3 regions of the Edwardsiella piscicida genome follow, and region 2 is predicted to be linked to each of the others. Evidence: riboswitches for the same ligand, from Rfam matches in the RefSeq annotation. Region 2 holds a riboswitch; each other region holds the start of a gene.
The links. Region 2 has a riboswitch for thiamine pyrophosphate ahead of thiM (hydroxyethylthiazole kinase). Riboswitches for the same ligand answer to the same signal wherever they lie in the genome.

Region 1 (2,262 bases), 950 kb from region 2:
CAGTTCGGTCATCCTTCGGCTCCCATTATTATTTGATGGCATTGTAACATGCGGTCTGCTTATTCATGCTGCGCCCGGCACAGCGCGACGGTGTCTTCGATCAGACGGCGGGCTACGGTGCCGGCCGGGGGGAGCTGCGGCAAACGATCATAGCGATACCAATCGGCCTCCTGCAGCTCTTTAGGATCGTGGCACAGGTCGCCGGCGGCATAGTCGGCCAGAAAGGCCATCATCAGCGAATGGGGAAACGGCCACGGCTGCGAGGTCACGTAGCGCAGGTTCTTCACCTGCAGTCGGCTCTCCTCAAAAATCTCCCGCGCCGCCGCCTGCTCCAGGGTCTCCCCCACTTCGACAAAGCCCGCCAATACGGTATAGATTCCGTTACGGTGGCGATTATGCCGCGCCAGCAGAATGTGATCATCACGGCGAATGGCAACGATGATGCAGGGGGCGATCTGTGGGTAATAGCGCTGCTGACAATGAGCGCATAGACGCGCCCACTCCTGCTGGCTCGCGTGCATCGGGTGCCCGCAGGAGCCGCAGAAACGGTGGGACTGAAAAAACTCCGCCAGCTGCACGCCGCGCCCGGCCAGCTGAAACAGGCCGCGATCGGCATCGATCAGCTGGCGAACCGACGTCATGTCCTGCGGATACGTCAGACACAGCAGCCATACCGGCATGCCTTGCCACTCACCGATGCGATACGCCGTCTCGCCGACCAAATGCCACTGAGCGGCGCTACCGTAGGGCAGCTCGCCCTCCGGCAGCCAGATACGTCCCCGATCGCTGACCACCCACCAGCCGCTATCGCTGTCACTCAATTGCTGTGCCACTGTCACCGTATAAACCCCTTACGCTCGATGGACGCGCCCGGCTTCCCCCGCGCAGGCAGCGCGCATCAAGTCTACGTCATTACTAAACATATTATTAACAATGCTTGCAGTTTCGCAGGCCGCTCCTTACACTGGCTCCCGCATCGTAGGCGCAGCCTGCGCTGCGCGCTATCTTGTCGGAGTGCCTAGCTGATACGCCGTATCACAGGCTGAGACCGTTGATTCGGGATCCGCGGAACCTGATTGGGCTAATACCCACGAAGGGAACAAGAGTAATTATCACGCTGAACCGGGCTCAGGCCCTTTTGAAACGTTCACCACTATTCATTACTCCTCTCCGAGCTCCAGACAAGCAATTTTTCCCTGTAACACCGTTGATGGCAGGAATTTGCTATGTCTACCCTTACTCACCGCGACGCGCCGCGTCGCCAGCGCCGGGCCCAGGCTCAGGCCTTTATCGATAATCTCCAGGCGCAAGCCTATCCCAGCTCCCAACGCATCTACCTGCAGGGCTCGCGAGCGGATATCCGCGTCCCCCTGCGCGAAATTAGCTTAAGTCCAACCCTGATCGGCGGAACGCCAGAGCAGCCGCAGTGGCGTGATAATGAAGCGATTGCGGTGTATGACACCTCCGGCGCCTATGGCGATCCGCAGGCGGAGATCGATCTACGCCGCGGACTGCCGGCCATACGCAGCGCCTGGATCGCGGAGCGCAACGACAGCGAGATCCTGCCGGGGCGCAGCTCAGACTATACTCGCCGCCGCCAGGCCGATCGGGATCTGGAGACGCTGCGTTTTGAACAGCGCTCATCCGCGCGGCGCGCGCGACCGGGACATCGCGTCACGCAGCTATACTATGCCAGACAGGGTATCATCACCCCAGAGATGGAGTTTATCGCGCTGCGTGAAAATATGGGGCGCGAGCGCATTCGCAGTGCCGTCTTACGTCAGCAGCACCCGGGGATCGCCTTCGGCGCCCACCTGCCGGACAATATCACGCCAGCGTTTGTCCGGGACGAGGTCGCCGCCGGGCGCGCCATCATTCCGGCCAACATTAACCACCCCGAGTCAGAGCCCATGATTATCGGGCGTAACTTTCTGGTAAAGGTCAATGCGAACATCGGCAGCTCATCTGTCACCTCCTCGATAGAGGAAGAGGTCGAAAAGCTGGTGTGGGCCACCCGCTGGGGCGCCGATACCGTGATGGATCTCTCTACCGGCCGCTATATTCACGAGACGCGCGAGTGGATCCTCCGCAACAGCCCGGTGCCTATCGGTACCGTCCCCATCTACCAGGCGCTGGAGAAGGTCAACGGCATCGCCGAGAACCTTGACTGGCCGCTGGTCCGGGATACGCTGTTAGAACAGGCGGAGCAGGGCGTGGACTATTTCACCCTGCACGCGGGCCTGCTGCTGCGCTTCATTCCGA
Region 2 (2,262 bases):
CGCCGGCGTATCGCCTTTCCTGGTGATTAAGCGTACCGCGATTCCGATGGCGGTCGCGGCGCTGATGAATCTGCTGCTGACCTTTACCCTGCTGCCGCTGTAGCGCGCAGGGTATGGGGTGATTGCGCTGAAAAGATAACGAAAAGTTTAATAAAGCGGGGGACGCATTTTGCTAGGCTGCCGAAGGGATGACATAACATGGGAGCCCAGTGATGAAAAAAATGCTTTTACTTACCGCGATGTTATCTGTAATCGGCGCGGCGGCGCAGGCCGCGCCGGTGGGCACGCTGAGCGTGCATATCCTGAATCAGCAGACGGGAAAACCGGCCCCCGGGGTGGCGGTGATGCTGGAAAGGCAGGATGGCAGCGCGTGGCGTGAGATCGCCCACGCCGCGACGGATAACGACGGCCGCGTCCGCTCGCTGTACCCGGCGGCCGCCGATATGGACCCCGGCGTCTATCGGGTGACCTTTAAAACGGGCGCCTATTTTCATGGTCAGGGGCAGGAGACCTTTTTCCCGGAGGTGCCGGTCTTATTCCAGGTAACGCAGCAGAATGAAAAGCTGCATGTGCCGCTGCTGCTAAGCCAGTATGGCTACGCTACGTACCGCGGCAGCTAACGTCGCCCGCGCGGTGTGCCGCCGCGCATTTACAATCGCCGGCGTGAGTATTATCCTGCCGCTGGATTAACCGTGTGTTAATGACAGTATTTTGATGAACAACTGACTCGGGGTGCCCTTCTACGTGAAGGCTGAGAAATACCCGTATTACCTGATCTGGATAATGCCAGCGTAGGGAAGTCACGGTGTCTGACCGCGCCGCCTTCTTCACGCCGGTGGGAGAGACGCCATGTTGACACAACCCGCCCCCCTGCCTGATGCGCTGTGCGCTCAGGCGCTGATGACCTTACGCCAGCGCGCGCCGCTGGTTCACTGCCTGACCAATGAAGTGGTGCAAAGTCTAACGGCCAACGTGCTGCTGGCGCTGGGCGCAGCCCCGGCGATGGTGGTGCAGGCCGAGGAGGCCCGCCAGTTTGCGGCGCTGGCCGACGCGCTGCTGATCAATATCGGTACGCTGTATGACGCGCGCGCCGACAGTATGCTGGCGGCGATTGAGGCGGCCAACCTAGCAGGAACCCCCTGGGTTCTGGATCCGGTGGCCGTCGGTGCGCTGCGCTACCGCAGTGATTTCGCCCATCGTCTGCTGCACCTGCGCCCGGCGGTGATTCGCGGCAACGCCTCTGAGATCCTGGCGCTGGCCGGCGCCCCCTCGCGCGGACGCGGCGTCGACAGTCAGGATGATGCGCTGGCGGCGCTGCCGGCGGCAGCGGCGCTGGCGCGCGATAGCGGCGCGGTGGTGGCGATCACCGGCGCCAGCGATTACGTGACCGATGGAGATAACAGCTACCGGATCGACGGCGGTGATCCGCTGATGACCCGGGTCGTCGGTACCGGCTGCGCGCTGTCGGCGGTGGCGGCGGCCTTCAGCGTATTGGACGATCGTCTGACGGCGGTAGCCAGCGCCTGTCGGGTGATGGCGCTGGCGGGTCAGCGGGCGGCGGCGCAGGCCAGCGGTCCCGGCAGCTTCACGCCCCATTTCCTGGATGCCCTGTATGGCCTTCAGCCCGCCGTCATCGCGGGGGAGGGGGCATGAGTATGCGCGCAGAACGGATTAATGCCCTGACCATCGCCGGTACCGATCCCAGCGGCGGTGCCGGGATCCAGGCCGATCTCAAAGCCTTTTCCGCGCTGGGCGCCTATGGCACCAGCGTCATCACCGCGCTGGTGGCCCAGAATACCCGCGGCGTACAGTCGGTTTACCCTATCGACACCGGGTTTGTTCGGGCGCAGCTGGACTCCGTGCTGAGCGATGTGCGTATCGACAGCGCGAAAATTGGCATGCTGGCCAGCGCCGATATCGTCGCCTGCGTCGCTCAGACGCTGACGCGCTACCCGCTGCCGTACGTCGTTCTGGATACGGTTATGGTGGCCAAAAGCGGCGATGCGCTGCTGGCGCCGCAGGCCGTCAGCGCGATTCGCGAGCAGCTGCTGCCGCAGGTCTCGCTGATCACCCCCAATCTGCCGGAGGCCGCCGCGCTGCTGGGGTGTTCGATGGCGGAAGATGAGACGGCGATGGTTGCCCAGGGTGAAGCGCTGCTGGCGCTGGGGTGTCAGGCGGTATTGATGAAGGGGGGACACCTGCGGGGCGGGGAGAGCCCCGACTGGCTGCTGACCCGCGACGGCGCCGCCGAGCGCTTTAGCG
Region 3 (2,262 bases), 480 kb from region 2:
GCAGCTGCAGGCCGACGGCAGCGGCGGTGACGAGCTGGAGAGTCGCCTGGAGGAGGGCTGCTATTTTATGCTGTTCGACCAGCGCAGCGCACAGATGCACGATCCGGCGGTGCGCGCCTGGCTGTGTCAGACGATCAATCCCATCGCCCTATTGAACAACGCCAGCCACCTGCACCAGCGCTACTGGTCTCCCGCCTACGGCCTGCTGCCGCGCTGGCACCACAATAAGATGCTCAGCGATCGCCCTAAGCCCCCGCAGCTGACTCACCTGCGAATCACCTTCTACAGCGAGCATTCGGAGTTCCACGCCCTCTATCAGGCGCTACAGCCGCTGCTGGCGACGCACGGCGTCACGCTGGAAATGCAGGAGATCGACTATACCCGCTGGCACGACGGCGCCGCCGAGAGCGATCTGTGGCTGGGCAGCGCCAACTTTTATCTACCGCTGGAGTTCTCCATTTTTGCCATGCTGTACGAACTGCCGCTGCTGAGCCATTGCACCGGGCTGGATCTGGCCAGCGAGGCCTGCCGCTGGCGTGAGCAGCGTCTGCCGGTGGCGGAGTGGAGTCAGCAGCTAGTGCAGCGACATCAGCTGCATCCGCTGTTTCACCACTGGCTCAAGCTGCACGGCCAGCACAGCATGCGCGGGGTGCGCATGAATACGCTGGGCTGGTTTGACTTCAAGTCGGCCTGGTTTGCCCCGCCGGAGCATCCTCCGGCCGCCTCCCGTTAACAAACGTCTTTCTAATCACGCACGCGCTCTTTACAATAAGCGCCGTCTCAACGGGGTGCCCGGCGGATCGTCGGGCTGAGAGCATACCCGTCGAACCTGATCCGGTTAATACCGGCGGAGGGATTTGAGAGAGCCCGCTGCTGCTCAAAGACCTTTGCCACCGCCACCAAGGGAGTGCAAAGTGTTAAAAAAACTGTTTTCGACTCTGGCCCTACTGACGGCCTCGCTGCTGGCGCAGGCGGCCGACAAGCCCGTTCTGACCGTCTACACCTATGACTCTTTCGCCGCCGACTGGGGACCCGGGCCCAAGATCAAGCAGGCCTTCGAACAATCCTGCCACTGTGAGCTCAAGCTGGTCCCGCTGGAGGACGGCGTCGCCATCCTTAACCGCCTGCGGATGGAGGGGAAAAACAGCCCGGCCGACGTCGTGCTGGGGCTGGATAACAACCTGCTGACCGCCGCCCGGCACAGCGGGCTATTCAGCCCCAGCCAGACGGACACCCGCGGACTGCAGATCCCCGGCGGCTGGCACGACGCCAACTTTGTCCCCTATGACTACGGTTATTTCGCCTTTGTCTATGACCGCCAGCGAGTTAACAATCCGCCGACCAGCCTGAAACAGCTGGTTGAGGGCCCGGAAAAGTGGCGCGTCATCTATCAGGACCCGCGCACCAGCACCCCGGGGCTTGGCCTGCTGCTATGGATGCAGAAGGTCTACGGGGATCAGGCGCCAGCCGCCTGGCAGAAGCTGGCGCAAAAGACCGTCACCGTCACCAAAGGGTGGAGCGAAGCCTATGGCCTGTTCCTCAAAGGCGAAGCGGACATGGTCCTCAGCTATACCACCTCGCCGGCCTACCACCAGATCGAAGAGCACAGCGATCGCTATGCCGCGGCGATGTTTGACGAAGGCCACTACTTGCAGGTCGAGGTCGCCGGCGTACTGAAGCACAGCCCCCAGCCGGCGCTGGCGCACCAGTTTATGCAGTTCATTACCACCCCGGCGTTCCAAAATGCCATCCCGACCGGCAACTGGATGTATCCGACGACAGCGGTGGCGCTACCGCCGGCCTTCGCCGCCCTGCCCAAGCCGCAGAAGACGCTCAGCTTTACCGCCGACGACGTCGCACAGCACCGAGCTGAGTGGATCCGCGCATGGCAAAGCGCCCTGAGCCGCTGATCCCCCGCTGGCTATGGCCGGGCGCGCTGGCCGCCTCGCTGCTGCTGGGGATCGCCCTGCTGGCGTTCGGCGCGCTGTGGTATAGCGCCCCCGCCGCCGCGCCAGCAGCGCTGTGGCGGGATGGCTATCTGTGGCATGTCGTTCGCTTCAGCTTCTGGCAGGCGCTGCTCTCGACGCTGCTGTCGCTGCTGCCGGCCATCGCGCTGGCCATCGCGCTGTTCCGCCGCCGCTTTCCCGGGCGGACGCTACTGCTGCGCCTGTGCGCCATGACCCTGGTGCTGCCGGTGCTGGTGGCCGTCTTCGGGCTGCTGAGCGTGTATGGTCGCCAGGGATGGCTGGCGCTACTGTGCCA

Region 1: it holds a riboswitch for thiamine pyrophosphate, as region 2 does, so the genes downstream of both, thiC (phosphomethylpyrimidine synthase ThiC) here and thiM (hydroxyethylthiazole kinase) in region 2, are expected to answer to the same signal.
Region 3: it holds a riboswitch for thiamine pyrophosphate, as region 2 does, so the genes downstream of both, thiB (thiamine ABC transporter substrate binding subunit) here and thiM (hydroxyethylthiazole kinase) in region 2, are expected to answer to the same signal.

Annotation. Positions count from the first base shown of each region.
Region 1 is NZ_CP090968.1:195,370-197,631, reverse strand. Features, by position in the region: gene hemE (uroporphyrinogen decarboxylase) at 1-12, opposite strand, end outside; gene nudC (NAD(+) diphosphatase) at 60-833, opposite strand; TPP riboswitch at 1,001-1,116, shown strand; gene thiC (phosphomethylpyrimidine synthase ThiC) at 1,227-2,262, shown strand, end outside.
Region 2 is NZ_CP090968.1:1,150,254-1,152,515, forward strand. Features, by position in the region: gene dcuC (C4-dicarboxylate transporter DcuC) at 1-103, shown strand, start outside; gene uraH (hydroxyisourate hydrolase) at 213-620, shown strand; TPP riboswitch at 719-815, shown strand; gene thiM (hydroxyethylthiazole kinase) at 850-1,653, shown strand; gene thiD (bifunctional hydroxymethylpyrimidine kinase/phosphomethylpyrimidine kinase) at 1,650-2,262, shown strand, end outside.
Region 3 is NZ_CP090968.1:672,603-674,864, reverse strand. Features, by position in the region: gene sgrR (HTH-type transcriptional regulator SgrR) at 1-733, shown strand, start outside; TPP riboswitch at 775-874, shown strand; gene thiB (thiamine ABC transporter substrate binding subunit) at 915-1,910, shown strand; gene thiP (thiamine/thiamine pyrophosphate ABC transporter permease ThiP) at 1,886-2,262, shown strand, end outside.